DNA from 3 places in the Sphingobacterium sp. MAE genome. Region 1 is predicted to be linked to each of the others. Evidence: riboswitches for the same ligand, from Rfam matches in the RefSeq annotation. Region 1 holds a riboswitch; each other region holds the start of a gene.
What was found. A riboswitch is a leader RNA that binds a small molecule or an ion and turns the genes downstream of it on or off. The one in region 1 is predicted to bind S-adenosylmethionine.
Positions count from the first base shown of each region.

Region 2: linked by a shared signal. The riboswitch ahead of AC06G9_RS09695 (O-acetylhomoserine aminocarboxypropyltransferase/cysteine synthase family protein) and the one ahead of AC06G9_RS19625 (methylenetetrahydrofolate reductase) in region 1 are both predicted to bind S-adenosylmethionine.
Region 3: linked by a shared signal. The riboswitch ahead of metE (5-methyltetrahydropteroyltriglutamate--homocysteine S-methyltransferase) and the one ahead of AC06G9_RS19625 (methylenetetrahydrofolate reductase) in region 1 are both predicted to bind S-adenosylmethionine.

Region 1 is NZ_CM160044.1:4,579,982-4,588,082, forward strand. It holds gene AC06G9_RS19605 (glutamine--tRNA ligase/YqeY domain fusion protein) at 1-18, shown strand, start outside; gene AC06G9_RS19610 (OmpW/AlkL family protein) at 215-886, shown strand; gene AC06G9_RS19615 (hypothetical protein) at 987-2,714, opposite strand; gene AC06G9_RS19620 (glycosyltransferase family 117 protein) at 2,895-4,001, opposite strand; gene AC06G9_RS19625 (methylenetetrahydrofolate reductase) at 4,156-5,112, opposite strand; SAM riboswitch class I at 5,174-5,279, opposite strand; gene rimM (ribosome maturation factor RimM) at 5,445-5,972, opposite strand; gene AC06G9_RS19635 (30S ribosomal protein S16) at 6,110-6,631, opposite strand; gene AC06G9_RS19640 (UvrD-helicase domain-containing protein) at 6,970-8,101, shown strand, end outside.
Region 2 is NZ_CM160044.1:2,292,347-2,300,447, reverse strand. It holds gene AC06G9_RS09710 (ABC transporter ATP-binding protein) at 1-1,098, opposite strand, end outside; gene AC06G9_RS09705 (pyridoxal phosphate-dependent aminotransferase) at 1,945-3,114, shown strand; gene AC06G9_RS09700 (prephenate dehydrogenase) at 3,127-3,969, shown strand; SAM riboswitch class I at 4,558-4,672, shown strand; gene AC06G9_RS09695 (O-acetylhomoserine aminocarboxypropyltransferase/cysteine synthase family protein) at 4,901-6,208, shown strand; gene AC06G9_RS09690 (homoserine dehydrogenase) at 6,249-7,430, shown strand.
Region 3 is NZ_CM160044.1:356,931-365,031, forward strand. It holds gene AC06G9_RS01500 (DUF4833 domain-containing protein) at 226-753, opposite strand; gene metE (5-methyltetrahydropteroyltriglutamate--homocysteine S-methyltransferase) at 897-3,209, opposite strand; SAM riboswitch class I at 3,365-3,469, opposite strand; gene AC06G9_RS01510 (phosphatase PAP2 family protein) at 3,545-4,312, opposite strand; gene AC06G9_RS01515 (response regulator transcription factor) at 4,375-5,064, opposite strand; gene AC06G9_RS01520 (sensor histidine kinase) at 5,124-6,956, opposite strand; gene AC06G9_RS01525 (hypothetical protein) at 7,080-7,451, shown strand; gene AC06G9_RS01530 (hypothetical protein) at 7,689-8,024, opposite strand; gene AC06G9_RS01535 (TetR/AcrR family transcriptional regulator) at 7,993-8,101, opposite strand, start outside.

The DNA.
Region 1 (8,101 bases):
GTGAAAAAAGGTCAATAATAACAATAAAAAGGGAGGCAATAGCTTCCCTTTTTTTACGTCATCCTCTTCAAAAAAAATAGAATCACTGATGATAAATATCGATAGTTTACTCGATCTAGAAAGTAATTACCTTCATAACTACTCTTGATTTTTGTCACATATTTAAAGCTGCGACCTCTTTATATTTGAATAATCACAATTAACACATTCAAATATGAAAAAGTTATTATTTGCAACTGCTGTATGTTTATTATTCGGATTAGGAATAAGTCAGGCACAAGAAACTAAAGACTTTGATAGATGGCAGATACGTCTTAGAGGTGTAGGAGTTGTCCCTATCGAAAATGCTGATGTATCCACGATCGGCGGAAATGTTTCTATTTCAAGTCAGTTTATTCCTGAACTGGATTTCACTTACTTTTTTAACAAAAACATCGCGGCAGAATTGATTCTAGGAACCACGAAACACAAAGTATCCACTACAAATTCGGATTTATCGGCTATTGGTGGTAGCACGAATAATAATATTGACTTGGGGAGTGTTTGGTTGTTGCCACCAACTTTAACTGTTCAATATCATTTCTATCCTAGTCCATCTATTAAACCATATGTCGGTGTTGGGGCTAACTATACTATATTTTACAATGAAGATGCTGGAAATATAGTTAAAAACGTAAAATATGATAATGCCTTTGGGTTAGCAACTCAGTTGGGTGTTGACATTAACATTTCGAAAAATTTCTTTGTAAATCTTGATGTGAAACACATCTTTCTGAAAACAGATGTCAATGTGGATGCAAGTAACCTTGCAACTGGATTAAATATTCCTGCAAAGGTGAGCATAAATCCCTTTCTTCTAGGTTTTGGTCTAGGGGTAAGATTTTAGAAAGAGTCGACAGACCTTGTAAAGAAATGTTTACCTTATATTTTAAAACGAAAAGAGACCAGTACTTTGATATAATTACTGGTCTCATTCATTGTATGAATCAATCTCTTAGATAGATCATTTTATATTTTCTGCTCAGATCAGCAACATAAGCATACCGACCTTTTTCTTTCGTATTTGCGAGTATCCGTTCATACCGATCAACAGAGTCAAGAGCAATTTTTATATTTTGAACTTCTAGTCCTGTTTCGGGTTTATCTGTAGCCAATTGTTGATAATAATCCATATGTTCTGTTAAAAATTTGAGATTACGATCAACAAGTTGATTAGCAAATTTACTTTCTCCAGTTTTATAAAGAGTATCAATAACATCTACATAACTTGTCACATCAGCCATACTGTATAGACGCTGTGGTAGTTCATTAAATGCTTTTACAGCAACTTGTCTTGCTTGTTCTGTTTTACCCTGTGCAAACAAAGTTCTTGCTGCTTTTCCAAAGATTTCTTCTGCATACATACCTGCAAATCTGAAGGAATCTGTATCAATACAAGTTGCTTGGTGTATATTGCCCCAAGCATATTTTTCAACAATATTTTTGTATAATTTATCTATATTTATTAGGGATTCCCCTTCTGAAAGTTTTGCATCAATAGGCATCAGACGTTTGGCAAATCCCTCATCGACCATGTATTTGTCCAATCCCATGAGGTTTTCACTAGGCACCATGCTTGAAAAATAAATTGGTCTTTGCCAATTGTTATTGGCAAGAACTGACATCAGCCCTAGGTCTGCCCGTGTTACATAATCATTTCCAAAAGTCCACTCCAATTGATTTGATATTTCATTTTCCCATTCCTGCGGCACTACTCGATTTTTGATTACCTCAGATTTATTGACAGCAAGTCTAAGTTGTTTTGTGGGCAAGAAGTTTTCATATTGTCCATCTCTCATTTGTAGTTTATGATCATTACTGTCGGATAGTAAGAAATCTAACAATAATTTAATATCTGTAGATCCTACTAAATTCAGGTCATGATAAGGCAAAGATTCTCGAATACCTTTTGCCACCTTTTCATTTGGAATGGTTATCGGTAATCCGGCAGCTTGATAAGTTGCATTTTTCACCTGCCGAAAGTACCAATCAGAAGTCAAATAACTAATGACCACTATCCTGACATCTCGACGTACACCCTCTACTTCTTGCAAATACCATAATGGAAAAGTATCATGATCACCATAAGTAAATAAAATTGCATTGGGAGCACAAGTTTCTAAATAATTTTTTGCAACATCCCTTGCTAAGGATTTTTCAGATCGATTATGATCATCCCAATTTTGATTAATAAGTATTAATGGCGCAGCAAATAGACACAGTGATGTTGCGAACAGGGCTGTATTTCTTTCGTTTGCATATTTTTTTAATAGTTCTGAAATAGCAAATACCCCTAAACCAATCCAAATGGCAAAGGCATAAAATGATCCTGCATAAGCATAATCCCGTTCACGTGGTTGTAATGGAGATTGATTTAAATATATAACAATAGCCAAACCTGTAAAAACAAATAATAGTCCCACGACAATCGCATCCTTCTTATTCCTCTTAAAATGCCAAAATGCACCAGCGAGTCCTATCAATAAAGGAAGAAAAAAGTAAGTATTTCTAGTTGGATTATGAATCATTTCATCAGACAATTTGGATTGGCCTCCAAGATGTAGATTGTCAATAGCTCTAATACCTGATAACCAATTTCCTTCTGTTAATGAACCATTTCCTTGTTGGTCATTTTGCCGACCAACAAAATTCCATAGAAAATATCGCGCATACATATGTCCAATCTGATAATTAAAAAAGAATTTTAAATTATCAGCAAAATTGGCTTTTCGGCCTTCTTCAATTCCTAAATAGCCTTTATAAAAATATTGATGATAGGGTTTCTGACTATAAATCCTTGGAAATATGGTTTCTCGATCAAATTGATAACTGGACGACCTTTTTATTGCGGCATATTAATGACTGTCTTTTCTATAATCAACACGTTCATTGACTCCAGTTGGATTTGCATCAAAATATGGACCTTTTATCAATGGTTCTGATTCGTACTGTTCTCGACTTAAATAACCTAAGAAAGAAAAAACATTTTTAGGGTCATTATTGTTTAGGGAAGGATTGGCATTCGCTCGAATCAGAACCATGGTAAAGGAACTGTATCCCAAAAGAATAAAGCAGGTTGCTAGTAATGCCGTATTTAACACAACTTTCCCCTTTCTTATGGAGTAATAGATACCATAAATTAATGTTGATAGAATCAACGCTACAAAAACCAATATCCCTGACCCAAATGCCAGCCCGAGGGTGTTGACAAAAAATAAATCAAATTTGGCGGCATACTTAATGAGATACTGAATCACGCCCCAAAGAATTAATGCCAGTACTCCGAGTCCAATTATCATTGCTTTACTGATTCCCCATAAAGTTGTCCGGTCTGTTTTCTTGAAATAGATGATAAGAGCTATAGCTGGAATCACCAATAAGTTCAATAAATGAACCCCAATTGATAGTCCGATGATATAAGCGATAACGATAAGCCATCGATCTGCTTGTGGTTTATTTGCGCGAGCTTCCCACTTTAATATCGCCCAAAATACTACTGCAGTACACAATGAGGACATCGCGTAGACCTCTGATTCTACTGCTGAATACCAAAATGTATCGGAGAAACTATAGGCTAAGGCACCGACAAGACCTGCTCCCATAATTTTAATAACTTGATTTTTATGAATTGGTTTATCATCAGAATGACTGATCTTTTTTCCTAACGCTGTAATGGTCCAAAATAAAAATAATACTGTCAAACCACTGCATACAGCAGATCCGATATTCATCCAAAAGGCAATCTGAGCCACATTGCCTAATGCAAAATTTGAAAAGATATTCTGTACCATCAGAAACAATGGTGCTCCTGGCTGATGAACAATCTGGAGTTTATAAGCTGAAGCAATAAACTCACCGGTGTCCCACCAGCTTGTTGTCCGCTCAGCCGTAATAATAAAAACTACTATTGCTATGATGGCACATAGCCAGCCTAACATATTGTTCACTTTCTGATAGCTCATGAATGATCCAGGTTTAATTGATGATATATAATCAATTAAATATAATGAAAGAAGATTTCAATTGAACTAGATTAACTTTTTTTAACAAAAAAATACAGCCTATAAAAAAAGCCCGCTACATTTACGTGGCAGGCTGATCGTTAAATAGGTTGATTTAGAATAACTTTTCTACAATACTTTTTGTCGGTCCGGGATTACTCATGGTGTAAAAATGTAAAACGGGAGCCCCGAAATCGATTAATTCTTTACACTGCTGTACTAGCCATTCTTCTCCCACTTGTCTTACATCAGCATTACTTTTACATGCGGAGACCGCTTCACTCAATTCTTCGGGAATATCCAAATGGAAAATCTTAGGTAGGGTAATCAATTGCTTTTTAGTTGTCAACGGTTTCAATCCGGGTATTATAGGAACATGAATACCATTTTCTCTACATTTTGTAACAAACTCCTTGTATTTTTCTACATTAAAAAACATTTGGGTCACGATAAATTCTGCTCCCATTTCTACTTTCTTTTTTAACCATTTGAAATCTGTATTGAAGTTTGGCGCTTCAAAATGTTTCTCTGGATAACCCGCTACACCAATACAAAAGTTTGTTTTTTCAGATATAGCAATATCTTCATGGAGATATTGTCCCTGATTCATATCAACCACCTGTTGCAATAAATCCGTTGCAAATGCATGTCCACCATCTGTTGGAATAAAATCAGAATCACCTTTTCGTGCATCTCCCCTTAGTACCAGCACATTATCAATACCTAAGAAATTTAGATCAATTAATGCATTCTCCGTTTCTTCTTTCGTAAATCCTCCACATATAAGATGAGGAACAGCATCCACTTTATACTTATTCATAATAGCGGCACAGATAGCAACTGTTCCTGGACGTTTACGATAAGCCACACGCTCTAATAAACCGCTTTCGTGTTTCTTATACATATAGTCTTCTCTATGATAAGTCACATCGATAAAGGGAGGCTTGAATTCCATTAGTGCATCCATTGTTTTAAAAATACTCTGGATACCTTGCCCCTTGGCTGGAGGCAACAATTCAAAAGAAAACAAAGTTTTTCCTTTGGCATTACTGATATGATCAACGATTTTCATTAATTTTTTTTAAATATGATTTTGGTTGGCTTACATCGAAATGCACAAGTAAACTTGTTTCAACTTATCTTTCCCATCTCTGAGTTGGGGTAGAATGTAGCACCTTATAAAATAACAGGTTGCTAAGGCTTCATTGGGTCTAGTCCCTCTGCCTTTCTCTATAAGCATCGGCTAATATCGGTAATAGAAATTTATAATCAAAATAATATTAGAAACTTGCTCAAAAAATTATACGCTTATAGCGCTATAAAAACAAGATCAGATAAAATAAATAAGCCACTACACAAAGATGTGTAGTGGCTTATATTTCTTCATGTTCGATAGTGAAGATGTTAAATTTCTTTATACAACTCAACTAAGCCTTCGGGCAAATCAACCTCCAATACTTGATCTTCTGAATCAATACCGAGCATTAAATCATCATTTAATGGGAACATAAGCTCCTTGCCATTGAAATCAACGGTGGCTATAAATTGTTGTGGCATTTCTTGCACATGTGTAATTTCTCCAAGTTCTCCATGTACCTCATCAATCACTAGATACCCAATTAAATCCGTATATCTGAAATCATCAGGATCACGTTCAGGCATTTTATCATTAGGCAGATATACCTTCTTACGGACTAAGGGCTGTGCTTTATCGATATGATCTACATCTTCCAAATTCAAATAAGCGGTACTATTGGTTTGGTATTTAATATTAGCAACAAAATAAGGAACTAATTTTTTATTGACTTCAACAAATAAGACATCAAAATCTAGATCTTGATAATCTTCAAATTCGAAAAAAAGCTGCAGCTCTCCTTTTAATCCTCGTGTTTTACTAATATAACCGATGTAAAAACTTTCTTCTATGGTCATGTTCTAATTTGAAAGGGCAAATTTAAAAATATAAATACAAAATTGCAGTACTACTTTGGAAATAGGAGTTATTTTCTTTTTAAAAAAAAAGCCGGATCATGTCGAACCGGCTTTCTTGATACTGTATGAAAGAAAAATTATCCTTCAGTTTCTTCTGCAGCAGGAGCTTCAGTTTCTTCTGCAGGAGTTTCCTCTGCAACTGGAGCATTTTTAGCAGCAATAGCAGCAGCTTTTTCTTCTTTTTTCTTAGCTTCAGCAGCTAATGCAATTTTCTTAGTTTCAGCTTTTGTATTAGCTAAACCGTCTTTCTTACCAGCGATTCTTGCATCATTAGCTTCAGTCCAAGCAACAAATTTAGCATCAGCAGCAGCCTCATCAAATGCACCTTTTTTAACACCGCCTAATAAGTGTTTTTTGTATAAAACACCTTTATCCGAAAGGATAGTACGAGCTGTGTCAGTAGGTTGAGCACCTTTATTCATCCAATCCAAAGCTTTTTCAAAATCCAAAACGATAGTCGCTGGATTTGTGTTCGGGTTGTAAGAACCAATACGGTCGATGAATTTACCATCACGTGGAGCACGTGCATCTGCTACTACTAAGTGGTAAAAAGGACGTCCTTTTTTACCATGTCTTTGCAATCTGATTTTAGTTGCCATGTTTTCTTGTTATTTATGTATTCAACATATCCCCCGTACTTCATGTAAGAGGGGACGCAAAGATACAAAGGATTTGTGAAAGTAAAAAGCTAAATATAAGAGTCAACTTCCAAGTAATAAGAAAGATGCTACCTTAGCATCCATTCTGAACCGTAGAATGATTTAAAAATCATCCGTTTTAAAGAATATAATCTGGCTTCATAACAGAAAAATAATGGAATTTAATTCGAGAAATTTATTTGTAATTTTACGTCTATTGTTAAATAATAGACATACATACAGTTTTGTCTATTCAAATTAATAAGCGTATTTTCATCCTTCCAAATCAAATTGAATTCATGTCATTAATAGCTCCATTAAAAATATTAAAAGCCTCTGCAGGTTCTGGTAAAACGTTCAGCTTAACTGTACATTACCTAACGCTATTACTTTCAAAAGAAAACAGTTATCGAGAAATATTAGCTGTCACTTTTACAAATAAAGCAACGGCTGAGATGAAAGAAAGAATTTTATCCGTATTGAAGGGTTTGGCTTTGGGTGATCAAAGTAGAAAAATACAGGATTATAGAAGTTTATTGTTGACACAATTTTCACAATGGAATACAAGCTTCATTCAAGAAAAGGCGTACCGGGTCTATCGCAAGATTTTACATGATTATAGTCACTTTACCATTAGTACTATTGATGGATTTTCTCAAAAAGTTATTCGAAGTTTTACATATGAGCTCAATTTGGATGCAGCATATAAAATAGAAATGAATACCAGTAGGGTGCGACAAGAGCTTACTGTCATGTTAAACCAACTTTTGGATAAGCGTCCGGATCTACTGGAATGGATCATTGAATTTGCCGAAAAAAAGATATCAAATAATGAAAATTGGAACTACCGTAGAGAATTAACTAACTTGGCAAATGAAATCTTTTCAGAAAACTTCAAAGAATTTGACAAACATCTTTTATCACAAAATTCGGATAAAGTATTTAATACCTTAAATAAGGAAATAGAAAATTTTACTCAAGTATTCTTAGAAGCCCTAAACGAAGAGATCAAAAGTTTTACAACCACATTTAAATCCTTAAACATTGATCCTGCGGAGTTAAAGGGAAAAAGCAGAAATCCTATTTATTCGTTATCCAATGCAACGATCAATGTGTTCAAACAAAGTACGTCTAAACTCCAGGAGATTATTACTAAATATGTTGATTTAATGGATAAGGAGGATGCTTTTTTAAACGGTAAGAAAGAAATCAATTACGCTTTGAAGCAAGCCTTATTCCCACTTCTAAAAAACTTTAAAATATTACAAGATAAATTCAGTACTTATATCACTTACGAAGCATTCCAAAAAAATTTTTACTATCTCCGTCTTATGAAAGAGATGAGTGACTTATTGGCACAATGGCGTAAGGAAAACAATGCTCAATTAATTTCAGATGCTCAAATTCAATTGAATAAACTGGGATTAGATC
Region 2 (8,101 bases), 2.3 Mb from region 1:
AAAATCAGTAACTTTCTTCGCATTAGGCTTATCAGTAACTTCACTTTTGGTATCAATCAATTCCAGTACACGCTCACCAGCCGCAATACCATTATGAATATTACTAAATGCATCTGTCAATGCTTTTGCAGGACGCATTACTTGTGAGAAGATAGCGATATAGGCAATAAACTCAGATGCTCCAAACTCATCACTCCCTGATAAAACCAGATTACCACCATATAATAAAATGATAGCGACCATAATCACACCTAACAATTCAGATACAGGTGAACCCATTTGTTGGCGCCTTGCCATTGCACGCATGATACCCGCATAACGATCATTCTCATCATTAAATCTTTTTTTAACGAAATTTGTTCCGTTAAAGGCTTTAATGATACGAACACCAGATAATGCCTCATCTAAGAAAGAAATCATATTCGCATAAGATGTTTGACCAGCAATCGCTTGTGCCTTTAAAGTTTTAACAATTTTAGATATAAAAAAAGCAGATACTGGAATGACGAGCATAGCGAATAAAGTCAGTTTTGCAGAAATAACAAATAACATAACCAGATATGCAATGAGTTGAAGTGGCTCTTTAAAAGCAACCTGCAATGTACCTGTAACAGAATACTGTACAACCTGAACATCAGAAGATACTTTGGAAATAATATCGCCTTTACGCTGTCCATTAAAATAGCCTAAATGTAGATCCATGACATTATCAAATACCGTCTTCCGTAAATTCAATAAAGTGTGAATACGCAAATTTTCCATAATTCGTTGGGCTAAATAACGAAACAAATTGCTTATAAATACGGAAATTACGATCACGATACAGACATACTTCAATGCACCATAAGCACCGAACTGTTGGTTAGCCAGACTTGCATAATAATTGAAGTAACCGAGAATATCAAAATATCCATCGGGCTTTGCTAATACTACATGAGAAGAAACTTGATCTGTATTGAAAAGAGTTTGCAACAAAGGAGCTAATAACGCCAAATTCAATGTGCTGAATACAACCGTAATTAGGGTGCAGATAATATACGGAATTGCGTATTTCTCAATGGGTTTGGCAAAAGATAATAACCTAAAGTAAGTTTTCATTTATAATATTAAGGTAGCAAAAATACTAAAATTACGCGCAATATATAAGGAATACTTTCAAGGAATGAAATCTTGCACTTCGATGATATTATAAATTTCATCCAATAAACACCAAATTTAAACCACAATATACCTAGCGGTTTTGCATTATGATTTATGAATATAACTCAGAAAACATCTTATTGATCATAATTGACTCGGACTCGTTGATTGATTATTAACCGTTCAAGCATAACTCTAGTTTATGCCAATCAATCTATTGAGGGGATTACTAATCTTTTAATAAATTTACAAAAAACACGATTTAACAACAATAAACCCAATTTTTATTGGCATTAGCTTTTCAATAAGTAGAGCTTGTATTCGCAGATTATTCGAGTTTGCTTCATCATAAATAGGTATGATATGCTTATTATATTCTTCTTAAATCCGTGTTAAGTCCATGTTAAGTCCATGTTGAGTCCGTGTTCAGTCCATGTTTATAGTATTTTCACCATGATACTACCCTGTTCGCAACCTGCTTGCATGTATAAGATATATTGGGGTCGCTCTACATATATATCGAGACGTATTACAATAGATTACGGATAAAAAAGCCTTTTATACTTGATATCAACGTACACCATATCTATTGATAATCATGCTCCATGTTTTGATGAATTCAAAACCGCAATCTTGATCAAGATGAATGCAATAACACCATGCACTACATCAACAAAAATATATGCAACGGAAATATCAATAATTTAAAAAGCAACATTATTTAAAATGTACAATGGGTTATACTATTATTTTAATAGAAAAAACCTAATTTAGTCCTTGTAAATAGTAAAATACCAGAACATAATGCAAATAGAAGTTGCCAAAAGGTTGCAACAAACCGAAGAATATTATTTCTCAAAAAAATTAAGAGAAATTGATGAGCTCAATAAAGCAGGTGCTCGTGTGATTAATTTAGGTATCGGAAGCCCAGACTTACCACCTCATCCTGAAGTAATTCAGACCTTGACGACAGAAGCGGCTAAAGCCAATGTACATGGCTATCAAAACTATAAAGGCTCGCCTATATTGAGACAAGCTATTGCAGATTGGTATCAACGCTATTATCAGGCAACATTCAATCCAAATACAGAAATTTTACCTTTAATAGGTTCTAAAGAAGGTATTGTTCATATTTGCATGACTTACTTGCAAGAAGGTGATGAGGTTTTAATACCAAACCCGGGATATCCTGCTTATGCCGCTGCAGTGCGACTAAGTGGAGCCACAGCTATTACCTATGATTTATCTGAGGAAACAGATTGGTTACCTGATCTTAAAAAGCTTTCTGAAAACGATTTATCGAAAGTAAAACTGATGTGGATCAACTATCCACATATGCCTACGGGCTCTAGTGCGAATGAAGGATTTTATCTTGAATTGATTGCTTTTGCAAAGGCAAACCATATTTTAATCTGCCACGATAACCCTTATAGTTTTATCTTGACAGACAGCCCTAAGAGTATTATGTCTATTGAAGGAGCAAAAGATGTTGCCTTAGAACTTAATTCATTAAGTAAGTCATCGAACATGGCTGGATGGCGAATCGGTATGTTAGTGGGTGCAGAAGAACGTATCAATGAAGTGCTGCGATTTAAAAGCAACATGGATTCTGGCATGTTCTTGCCAGCACAGCTTGCTGCGGCCAAAGCATTACAATTAGATCAATCGTGGTATCAAGAATTAAATGGAATCTACAATGAAAGAAGAGCATTAGTTTTTGAAATCATGAACATGCTAGGCTGTATCTACAAAAAAAATCAAGTTGGTTTATTTGTGTGGGCAAAAGTTCCTGACAGTTACGAATCGGGCTACGCTCTTAGTGATGAGGTATTAAATCAATCACGTGTCTTCATTACTCCAGGAGGTATATTTGGAACTGCTGGAAACTCCTATATCAGAATTAGTTTATGTGCTTCAGTTGAAGTGTTGCAAGAGGCTATTGAGCGAATTAAAGAAGTTAAAGAAACGAATTAAGATTAAAATAACATGATAAATATAGCCATTATTGGCGTCGGTTTAATTGGTGGCTCAGTCGCCATGAAACTAAAAGAAAAGCATTTTTGTGATCAGGTATTTGGTGTCGACAAAAGTGATGCTAACTTAACAAAAGCATTGCAAATTGGCTTTATCGATCAGAAAGCAACGTTGGAAGAGGCACTAGAAAAATGCAAGGTCATTATTCTCACGGCTCCTGTGGATGCGATTATCTCGTTGGCACCAAAATTATTAGATCTAGTAACAGACCAAGTCATTATTGACATGGGATCTACTAAGCTTAATATTTTACAATTGATCTCAGAACATCCAAATCGTGGTCGGTATGTGGCGGCTCACCCTATGGCAGGGACTGAATATTCTGGCCCAGAAGCAGCTTTACCAAACTTGTTCAAAGATAAAATGATGGTCTACGTGGAGGCTTTTAAATCTGATGAAGACGCTTTTGAACTCGCAGATTCCATTACTGAACAACTGGAAATGCGCACGTCATTTATGACTGCGGAAGAACATGATACCCATACCGCTTATGTTTCACATATCTCCCACCTGACTTCTTTTGCGCTAGCCTTAACGGTATTAGAAAAAGAAAAATCACAGGGCAGGATATTTGAATTAGCGGGTTCTGGATTTGAATCCACAGTACGTTTGGCTAAAAGCTCTCCCGATATGTGGACACCTATTTTTAAACAAAATAGAGTAAACGTATTAGAAGTATTGGAAGAAAATATTAAACAGTTGCAAGCTCTGAAAGATGCTATTCAAGAGGAAAACTATACACAATTACATAAGTTGATTAAAAAATCTAATAAAATAAAGCGCATTATAAAATAAAGCTCCTGTTATTAGTTTAGGGTCGTTCACTTAAGTTAAAAAATGCTAGAAGCCAATACTTCTAGCATTTTTTTGTTCGCAGCCATCATCATCGGCCATTGTGCGATCACATACAATCAACCATTTCTCTAAACTAAGAGAATCATCAACTTGTTCTTTTGATTCAACCTTTATTTCTACTAGGATCAATGTGTAAATGCTCTTCTTGATGAACAGCATATCCGATATCACTCTTGTCCTTATAGGACAGATAGATAATAATGGGAATTATAGCGGATTGGCGGCTACTTTACGAATAGATGTCGAATTGTAACCGATTTGTGCAAAGCGTTTTTTTCACCTTTTAAGAATGCGAAGACGCACATCTCCCTTATCCTTTGTTTTCTTTTGATTCCATAATTAACCTAAATTACTTAACACTCTTCATATTTAATAATTACACCTTTTTCTCAAGAAAAAGAAACTACATTTTTTACTCATGTATTAAATAAATAATTCAAAATATTTTGGTTTCTAAATTCCAAGACATATATTTGCAACGTAGATCGAATCGAAATACACCTAATCAAAACCTTTCAATCAGGTCTTGATTTATAAAGAAGTGGCGAGAGACTGGCTCAATGACCCACTGGCAACCTTCAAAATACGTTTGAAAAGGTGCCAATTCCTGTCCATATCAATATTGTTATGGAGGATATAAATGAAACGACAATGATATTTACATTACAAAAAAACAACAGGGTAAGTTCAATTACCAACGTAACATTTACAACTCTTGCATCAAGTTCAATGCGAATGTTTGAGCACATGTTTATGTTTTATTGTTAGATCTATCCATTTTTTACTTAATGGATAGCAAGTGCATCTACATGTGCAGATCCTCACTCTATAATATTCACGAAAATATTCAACTAATTAATTATAAAAAACCATGTCTACAAATAAAAATTTAAAATTCGAAACTCTACAAGTTCATGCAGGACAAGTTGCAGACCCAACTACTGGCGCACGTGCAGTACCTATATATCAAACCAGCTCATACGTATTTGAAAATGCGGAACATGGCGCTAACTTATTTGCATTAAAACAGTTTGGAAACATCTATACCCGTCTGATGAATCCGACAACAGATGTTTTTGAAAAACGCATTGCTGCATTAGAAGGTGGTGTTGCTGCAGTGGCGGTTGCCTCTGGTCAAGCTGCGCAGTTCATCGCATTAAATAATATTTTAGAGGCTGGTGATAATTTTGTGTCGAGTAGCCATATTTATGGTGGTACATACAATCAATTCAAAGTTGCATTTAAAAGAATTGGAATTGAGGTCCGCTTCACGAAAGAGACAACAGCTGAGGAGTTTGAGTCATTGATCAATGAAAATACGAAAGCATTATACTTAGAAACAATTGGAAATCCAAGTTATGATATTCCTGATTTTGATAAAATAGCTGCAGTTGCTAAAAAACACGATTTACCTTTAATCGTAGATAACACTTTTGGAGCTGGGGGCTATCTATTCAAACCGCTAGAGCATGGTGCTTCTGTTGTTGTCGAATCTGCGACAAAATGGATCGGCGGACATGGAACAAGTATTGGCGGTGTCATCGTTGATGGTGGTACATATAACTGGGGCAATGGTAAATTTAAACAATTTTCTGAACCTTCTGAAGGATATCATGGATTGGTCTTCGCAGATGTATTTGGCCCAGATGGTCCATTTGGCAACATCCAATTTGCAATCCGTGCACGTGTGGAAGGCCTTCGTGATTTCGGACCGGCTATATCACCTTTCAACTCATTCCAGCTTATACAAGGTCTAGAAACGCTTTCGCTACGTGTTCAGCGTCATGTAGACAACACCCTAGAAATCGCTAGATGGTTAGAAGCGCATCCGCAAGTTGAGCAAGTGAACTATCCGGGCTTGAAAAGCTCACCAAGTTATTCAAATGCACAGAAATACCTAAAAAATGGATATGGAGCGGTTCTTTCTTTTCAGATAAAAGGCGATGTCACTAAAGCCGATGCTTTTATAGATAGCCTAGAGTTAATTAGCCATCTAGCAAATGTAGGTGATACAAAATCATTGATCATCCACCCAGCCGCTACAACACACCAGCAACTCAGTGCAGAGGCACAAAAAGCAGCAGGAGTATTTGTTGGGTTATTACGGTTATCGGTAGGAATTGAGCATGTCGATGATATTAAAGATGATTTACAACAAGCTTTCGATAAAATAAAATAATTTCAGATAGCACCATTATATAAAAGCGTAAAAAACAACTATGAGTAAGAAATTAACGATTGGAATGTTTGGATTCGGAGTTGTAGGACAAGGATTGTACGACATTATCAAGACTAAAAACTTAAATTTAGAAATTAAAAAATTTGTCATCAAGAATGCTGACAAGAAAAGATCACTTGCCCCAGAGTTGTTTACAACGGATGCAGAAGCTGTATTAGGCGATCCAGATATCAATACAGTCGTAGAATTAATCGATGATGCAGAAGCAGCATATGCTTTAACAGTTCGTGCGCTTAAATCTGGAAAAAATGTTGTTTCAGCAAACAAAAAAATGATTGCTACGCATTTGGAGGAATTAGCGGCTATCCAACAAGAATATGGCACTAGCTTACTTTATGAAGGAGCTGTATGTGGAAGTATACCCATTATTCGTAATCTGGAAGAATACTATGACAATGAATTATTACATGCTGTAACAGGTATCTTCAATGGTTCATCGAACTTTATTCTGTCAAAAGTATTCAACGAGAATCAACCTTACGCTGATGCATTGAAGGAAGCACAAGATCTCGGGTTTGCAGAAACCGACCCCACTTTAGATGTTGGTGGATTTGATCCAAAATTTAAATTGACCATTGTCGCTTCACATGCCTATGGTATCTATGTCAATCCAGATGATGTGTTCAATATTGGTATTGATAAATTAGGTGCACAAGATATACGTTTTGCCAAAGAAAAAAACTTTAAAATTAAACTTATCCCTACTGCACGTGAAATCAATAACAGTAAGGTAGTCCTTTATGTCATTCCTAAATTTATCAGTGCAGATAATATTTTGTTTAATGTAGAGAATGAAAATAATGGTGTACTTGTGAAAGCAGCTTTTGCCGACGAGCAATTTTTCTACGGAAAAGGCGCAGGCGGTCACCCTACTGGATCTGCTGTCTTATCTGATATCACAGCTTTGCGTTATGATTATAGATATGAGTATAAGAAACATTTAAACATCGATGCACTATCTTATAGCAATGATCATGAAATTAAAGTGTATTTAAGATATGAGGAAGACAACCTGATCGAAAAACTAGGTTTTACTGAAATCATCGAAAGATACTATGCTCCTGACTTTAAATATATCATCGGGACGATCAATCTTAAGCAAATCACAGCACATAAAGATGAAATCAATCAAATAGGTAATTTCATCGCTGAGATCGGTTAATTAACACAACGATCAATCGGATTTCAAGCATTATGCTGTTTGTAGATCCAACAAGAGAACGCTTTATTCATCATATCAGGATAAAGCGTTCTTTTTTATCAAAAAATATTCAACCCAAATCTGTTTAGCGACATTTACTTACATACCAAATACATACTCAGTCCTGATATTTAATTTTTAGAGATCAAACTCATATCAATTAGCTCCAAATAAAACCAAGTATCGATCTTTTGATCAAAAATTCCTCAAGAATTAAGTAAAAAAACACCCTACAATAAGATTTATTATAAAACACGATTCGATTCCAACGCATCAAGCGCATAAATAACAAATATCCTTTAACAGAATACACAAAATTATACAGCATCTTAAGTGCTTTAAAAAAAACATGGTCAATATATGCTTTCAACACTTTATTTTATAAAATAATATAGCACAATCCACAATTACAAATAACTGGCAGAAAATTTGCTTGATATATTAAATATCACTATATTGTGGAGTTACTAAATAAATAATAAATTATGGCTAAGTGGTTAACAATTCTACTGATAATGGTAGGCAACTTGGTTTTTGCAGATACCAATGCAGTCAATACACAACAACATTCTAATTCAAGTTATATAATTCTTGCAGTAGTTGCCTTACTGGCAATTATCTATATTCTATAT
Region 3 (8,101 bases), 1.1 Mb from region 1:
ATGGACAAATTCAACAAATTGTGACTATAATAAAAAAAGTACTAGACGTATATCCTTCCATTGAATTAAAGAAGGGTATACGCTTTAAATATCATCATGCATCATCGTCATATAAAACGTATTATCTTCTTTTCATTGAAGAGGTACAAACTCATTAAAATAGAAAGTCTGATGCAATAAAGCATTGAGTATGATAAGGTGACGAGATTGCTTTCTAAAAATCAATTACGGCACTAATTTCTCTCGGACTTTATTGCCTTTGTGGTCTATTCCGTAAAACAAGAGATAATCGACTCGTGTCCCTAGACCAGACGTTCCTTCCTTTTGTTTGATAAAAATACGATGTAGATTAAATTTGTGTCCATTTAATGTGGTTTCTACATAGGGTTTACCTGCTTTATCGACCTTAAGATATAGCGGTTGATTTTTATAAGACACAATCTCAAACTCAACTATATTGTTCTCTAAATTTTTTGAAATGATTCCGTATGCGAATTTTTGTTGAATACTCGTTAAAGGTTTAATTTCTCCTCCTTTATCATACAAAATTCGATAGTTATTGATAGGAATGTTGGCATTGAGATGCTGTTTATCAATCATATTGGCTTCATATACATAAGTGTTATGGCCTTCGCTATGTTGAATATAAAAAAGGGTGTTAGATTTGAAAGGAGGGATCGGATAACCTTCTTGTGCATAGATATAGATAGATGAAAAAAACAGCAAACAGAAAAACCAGCTTAAAATTTTCATGATATACACTTTTTTTGATTACAGTAAAATTAATCTTTCTGTGTTAAAGAAATAGATAGAGCGTATTATTTTTTTGTAAAAAAAAGATCCCGAAGTAATTTTACTTCAGGATCTTTTATATTTATAATTCTAAAACGCTAAACTTATTCAGCTCTTAAGATTTTGGCAGCTTCAACCATCGCTTCTAAAGCAGCTTTAGTTTCTGGCCAAGCACGTGTTTTTAAACCACAATCAGGATTCACCCAAAGTTGTTCTGCAGGAACTACAGCTTTAGCTTTGCGCAATAACTCAACCATTTCTTCTGTACTCGGTACACGAGGAGAGTGGATGTCATATACACCTGGTCCAATATCGTTTGGATATTTAAAGTCAGCCGCAAATGCATCCAATAATTCCATTTGTGAGCGAGAAGTCTCGATGGTAATTACATCAGCGTCCATTGCAGCGATATCTTCGATGATATCATTGAATTCAGAGTAGCACATATGTGTGTGAATCTGTGTATCGTCATCTACATTAGAAGATGAAACACGGAATGAACGCACAGCCCAATCTAAATATTGTTGATGATCGGCTTTACGCAACGGAAGACCTTCACGAATTGCTGGTTCATCGATTTGAATAATTTTGATACCTGCTTTTTCTAATGCTTGTACTTCATCCAAAATTGCTAATGCAATCTGATAAGTTGTGGTAGAACGTGGTTGATCGTTACGTACGAATGACCATTGTAAGATCGTTACTGGACCTGTTAACATCCCTTTTACCGGACGGTTAGTCAAAGTTTGGGCGTATGAAGACCAACGAACAGTCATATCAGCAGGACGGTAAACATCACCATAAATAACAGGAGGCTTTACACAACGTGAGCCATATGATTGTACCCAACCATTCTTAGTGAAGGCATAACCCGCTAATTGCTCTCCGAAATACTCAACCATGTCATTACGTTCGAATTCACCATGAACTAATACATCGATATCTAATTGCTCTTGAAGACGGATTGTTCTTTCTGTCTCCGCTGCGATTTCTTTGTCATATTGTTCTTGAGTAATTGCACCTTTTTTCAAATCAGCTCTCCATTTACGGACATCTTTTGTTTGTGGAAATGAACCAATTGTCGTAGTTGGGAATGCTGGAAGGTTAAATTTAGCTTGCTGTGCTTCTTTACGAGCAGCGAATGAAGATGTGCGTTTTGCGTCGTCGTCAGTGATGTTTGCAGTACGCTCTTTGACTTCCGGTTTGTGAATTAAAGAAGATGTACGACGGTCTTCTGCAGCAGCTTTATTAGCTTCGAAACGCTCCGCAGTTTTTGCATCTACTTCACCTTCAGCTAAGATCGCTAGATCTTTTACCTCTGCTAATTTTTGCTTAGCAAATGCTAACCAATTTTTAACTTCTTTAGGCAATGATTCTTCGTTATCCTCATTGTCTAAATCAAAAGGTACATGTAATAAGGAACTTGAAGGTCCTACTAATACACGGTCTTTGCCTAGAGCATCAACCGCTTTTTTGATTTGTGCTAAAGATTTTTCGTAATCATTTTTCCAAATGTTACGTCCTTCAACAACACCTAATGAAAGTGTTAATGAAGCAGGAACTTTAGCTAATATAGTGTCGAGTTGATTTTCACCTCTTACTAGATCAACATGAACAGCATAAACTGGTAAGTTTAGAGCGGTTTCTTCGTTGTCACGTAATGCCTCGAAATAAGTCGTTACAATAATTTTGATGTCTTGAGCAGCAGCAGCTAATTTAGTAAATACACTAGTGTATAAAGCACGTGTTGCATCATCGATATCTAAAGCTAAAAATGGCTCGTCAATTTGTACATATTTTGCACCAGCAGCAGCCAATTTGCCTAAGATTTCTTCATATACGGGAACCAACTTATCGATTAGATCGATACGATTGAAACCAGATTCTTTTTCTTTACCTAATAATAAGTATGAGATTGGGCCGATTAATACAGGCTTAGTTTCGATACCTAAAGATTTTGCTTCATTGTATTCGTTTAAGAATTTCTCTGAAGTCAATTTGAATTCTTGATTTTTTACGAATTCTGGAACAATGTAATGGTAGTTAGTATCAAACCATTTTGTCATTTCCATTGCCGTTACATCAACGCCATCTTGTTGAAAACCACGCGCCATTGCAAAGTAAAGGTCCAAATTGTATCCTTTATCTTCGTTGTTTAAGAGTGATTGGTATTGTGCTGGAATAGCACCTACAGTTAGAGTCAAGTCTAATACTTGGTCATAAAATGAAAAATCATTTGAAGGGATCAAATCGATGCCAGCATCTTTTTGAGTTTGCCAGTTGCCTTCACGGATTTTCAGTCCAGCCTGCAATAATTCTTGCGCGCTGATTTTTTTAGCCCAATATGCTTCATTGGCCTTTTTCAACTCGCGGAAGGCACCTACACGTGGGTAACCTAAGTTGTTCGTTAGTAACATAAATATAAAATTATTTTATTTGTTCAACCTTAACGAAGCAAGAAATTAGATGGATTTTTTTTATTTGAAATAAAAAACGATCAAAAATTCTTGAATCTATTTACTAAATTTTTTGATTGCTTTTAGAGAGGAGGGCACAAGATATATTTGTGTCTAGCTTATCATTCCCACTTTTTGATGGGGTAGAATGTAGCACCTTGTCAATCGACAGGTTGCTAAGGCTTCATTGGGTCTATTCCCTCTGCCTTTCTCTATAAGCGCTGTAAATATCGGAATTAGTTTTATAAAAACAAATATTTTGTAACTTTTATATCAAAATGACAATAAATCAAGGCTTAAAATTGAAAATTAGCAGATACACCAAGTTGTTTCCCATTGTAAAATGGAGTTGCCATGGTTAAGTAACTTGTCTTTCTTGATTGCAAATGTTTATCAAATAGGGGTAATAGCCAGTATGCTATTTTTGTTCCCATGATACCAATACCTGCTCCCATAGCGACATCCGAAAACCAATGTTTCTGATTGTACATTCTGAGGTACCCTGTACCCGCAGCTATTGTGTATCCTGCGATACCGTACCAAATGGATTGATCTTTATACTCTTGCCATAACATCTCGGCTCCCGTAAATGCGACAGCAGTATGTCCGGATGGGAATGATTCATGATCAGCACGATCTGGTCTCCAAGTAGGAGTGGTCTGTTTGATCGTGTATACCGTAGATAAGGTGATGGCATGAGCGATCGCACTAATGGCTAGACGTTCTTTGAAGTTATGTTTACTTGGGACACCTAGGAAATTGAGACCGTAAACAGCTGCTGAAGGAATAAAAACACTGACATTATCAAATTTGAATGTTTTTGATGGATCATTGTTTATGGAATTATTTATCTGTTGATCTTTATTTTTGAGGTATGGGCTGTTTAAGGAGATTATGCCATAAGTCATTAAAGCAGCGGGTACTATTAATTGTTTATAATTTATTTGACTCCTACTGGTGTCAAAATCTTCATTATTTTTTTGTAAAGTATCTCTTTGCGCATAAAGAGATGGAGAGTAGCAAAAGATAGAAAGGATAAAAAAAATTGTTATTGATATTTTCATTGTAGCAAGATAAACAAAAAGAGATGTTTTAACATCTCTTTATTATTCGGAGTAAATGTATATTAGCTGACCAATAATTTATAGCCTTTTCCATGTACGTTAACAATCTCAACTTTTGGATCATCTCGTAGATATTTTCTCAGTTTACTTAAGAAAACGTCCATACTTCTCCCTGTGAAATAATTGTCATCATGCCAGATTTTTAAAAGTGCTTCTTCTCTTGTCAGTACATCATTCTTTTTTAAACAAAGTAACCTTAATAATTCGGCTTCTTTTGTCGATAGCTTCTGCTGCACACCTTTGTGGGCTATTTGCTGACTGGTATAATCAAAGAAGTATTCTCCAATTTCAAATTTATCGCTCACAACCTGATCATCTTTTTCTCTTATAACACGTTTGAGCAACGCATTTATGCGAAGGAGTAATTCTTCTACTCGAAATGGTTTTGTGATGTAATCATCGCCGCCAAGTTCAAAAGCTTCTGTCTTATCTTCCATCATGCCTTTTGCGGTAGCAAATATGATCGGGGTTGTCGTATTTATTTTCCTGATTTCTTTACCGACTGTAAAGCCATCTTTTTTGGGCATCATGACGTCTAAGATACATAGATCATATGTGCTTTTGCGAAATTGATTGACGGCCTCTTCACCATCAGTGCATAAGGTAACATCAAATTTTCCCTTAAGCTCTAAATAATCTTTTAATAAGTCTCCTAAGTTTGGATCGTCTTCTGCTAATAATATCTTCTGCATATTCTTATGGTTTTGTTCGAATATTGATGATAATATACGAAATTAATATCGATTTAAATTTAATTTTTTATAGGTAATACGATGTCAAATTGTGTTCCCTTGTCTTTGTCACTTTTTACTTGAATTTTGCCATTCATTCTTTTGATGATATCGTACACATATGAAAGTCCTAACCCAAAGCCTTTCACATTGTGGACATTTCCTGTTGGAATGCGGTAAAATTGATCAAATATTTTTAAGAGATGATCCTTTGCCATTCCGATCCCATTATCAATAATTGTTATGTGAATGCTGTCTTTTGTATTTTTAGTTTTAACAGTTATGTGTGGATTATCTTTACTGTATTTAATGGCATTGTCCACCAAATTGAAAAATACATTTGATAAATGAAGTTCATCACCTACTACAACATCGTTTTTTGCGTCAAAATGATGTTCAAATTTACCACCTACTTTTTGTAATTGCAGCTGCATACTATCCAGCACTGCTGATAATAGATCATTAATATGGATAGGCGTTTTTTCTAGTTTTAAAGTCTCTTTTTCGAGACGGGCTATATCTAAGACTCGTTCAATATGATTGCCTAATCTAACATTCTCATCATATATGATATTGGCAAGTCGCTTTACTCGACGCTCATCTGATATGATTTCGGGATCACGTAGAGACTCACTGGCTATCATGATCGTAGCGACAGGAGTTTTAAATTCGTGCGTCATATTGTTTATGAAATCAGTTTTCATTTCTGAAACCTTTTTTTGTTTGAATATGATGAGTAAGGTATATGCAAAACAGCCGATTAAAAGAAAAAGTAAAGCTAGAGTTGGGAGTAGCAAATAACTCATATTATCGACAATAATTGTACTCTTTCTCGGGAAATAAACGCTTAGTCTTCCAGGAGGCGAGCCAATATCACCTTTAAATAGGGCCGTTGAATAGCGCGTTATTTTATTGGGTTTGATAATATTATCGATGGTTTGTATTCGGAAAACAATATTACTGCTATCTCGAACCTCAATGTTGAAAGGGTAGTGGATATCGCGTTCAGATAATTCCTCTTTTAATAAATTTTGAATGAGATTGATATTTAGACGCTCTCGAAAGGGACGCTTTGATAACTCCATACCGATAGCTACATCTTCTATAATACCGCTTTTTTTGCCACCAATGGCAGCAATGGTATCAAATACATTTTTCCCATTACCAATTAAATTTTGACCACTCATGTTTTCGAGTTGATCTTCAAGTTCAATTATTTTTTTTGAGATTTGTTTATTAGATCTTGGGGGTAAAGTCGCTATTTTGTATTCAATAGCTTGCTTTAGGACAGGGTCTATCGTTGGAATAACAAATCGGGCACTATCATCTTTTGCGTTTACTCGAGGTAAAAATTTGGTAGCGCCAATTTCAACATATTCTTTTACGACATGGTCTGGACTATTATATTTAATAACATCAATACTCAATACATTCTCTTTATTCTTTCTATTGATGTAGGTTTCATAAAATGAATTCTCAATTGAAATAACACTTGGAAAAGTTTCTTTCAATTGATCTTCTGCTTCTTTAAATTTTTCTTTAATAGCATATTGCTCAGATCTGAGATTTTCTAACTCTCTTTGAAGTTTCAGCTGCTCGGCTAGATGTCGCTGCTTCTCTTGCTCAAACTGGTATTTTTTAATATTCGTTTGTTGCTGTACTTTCGCAAAGTCAATAACTTCTCTACGCTCTATTTTGCCGGCAACAGCTGTTAGAGACGCATTAACAGATTCATCAAAAAGCTGTGATTTTTGGCGGTATGATTCTCTAATAAAATAGAATTGCATAGCCGCAACGCCCAATAAGGCGAGGGTCATCAAGCTAATAATCAAAACGATGCTACTTTTCTTCATTTGTTACAAATATAGGAATGCTTTCTTTGATTTAACGGCATTTAACAATGTTTAACAAGCTTATTGTTTCATTTTAAAATGCTATTGGTTAATTTAGATTAACATTTTTTATAGTTGAAAAATATGAAGAAGATATTAACCTTGTTTTGTTTTTCTATTTGCTTTTTTTTAACACGAGCACAAGCGCAAATTATGTCTAAGGATACCTTGAAAGGGAAGATTAATTCAAATAACAGTAAATTCCATTCGAAAGCACCTTTTTTAAAGATTCCGCAAGATTCAAATGTTCATTACCATTTGAAATATAAAAAGCTTGATGAAAATTCTGCAATTAAGATACCAAATTCTATTGAACATTCAGAGTTTTCAATACGAAACAGTATTCCTCAGTTGAAAAATAAAGGATTAACAGATAGTGTCAAATTTTTACAAGATCGTCTGATCCATCGAATGGATTCTCCGTTAAAAAATAGAATGGATACCAAAGAAAAGTAGTAACTGATTTTTTCTTTTGGAACATATATTTGATATTATTCTATATGATAAATCATACTCACTCATTCACCACCAAAATAATATGAATGGTGATGTTTTGTTTTAGTTCTTAAGGGATAATGGGAATTACCTATATTTTAATAGTAATAGGATATTTTGGTTATATATATTGATAATGTTGAACAAAGGTGCTTACTCACTACTAGATTCTTTATTGTCGTAAATTAATGCTCATTATTATTCCGCCTCATAAGTCTGTTTTAAAATAAACTTAACAGCCTCCTTAATACGATTCATACCTTCTTCGGTTGTAAGATCGATCTCGCAAAAAGTACTATCAGTCATTTTTGTATGTAATACTAAATAGTAAATACCTGCTACAAGTAAACTTGAAACTGCTCGGAGGTCTACATTTTTACCTGCTAATTCCTTGTCAGAATATGGAAAGAAGAGCGAACTCATTTTTTCTCTCGATTGCGTCACATGGGACATAATATCAGACTTTTCACTAATCTGCCACAGAACAACTTTTTGCATTTCGTCATTTAATGCAAAATAGTGAATTTGTTCCAATAACAGTTTTTTCTAGAAAATAACGCGTACTGTCATCTTTAGAATTTGCTAATGTTTGTTCTGCGGCAGCTGTCGCT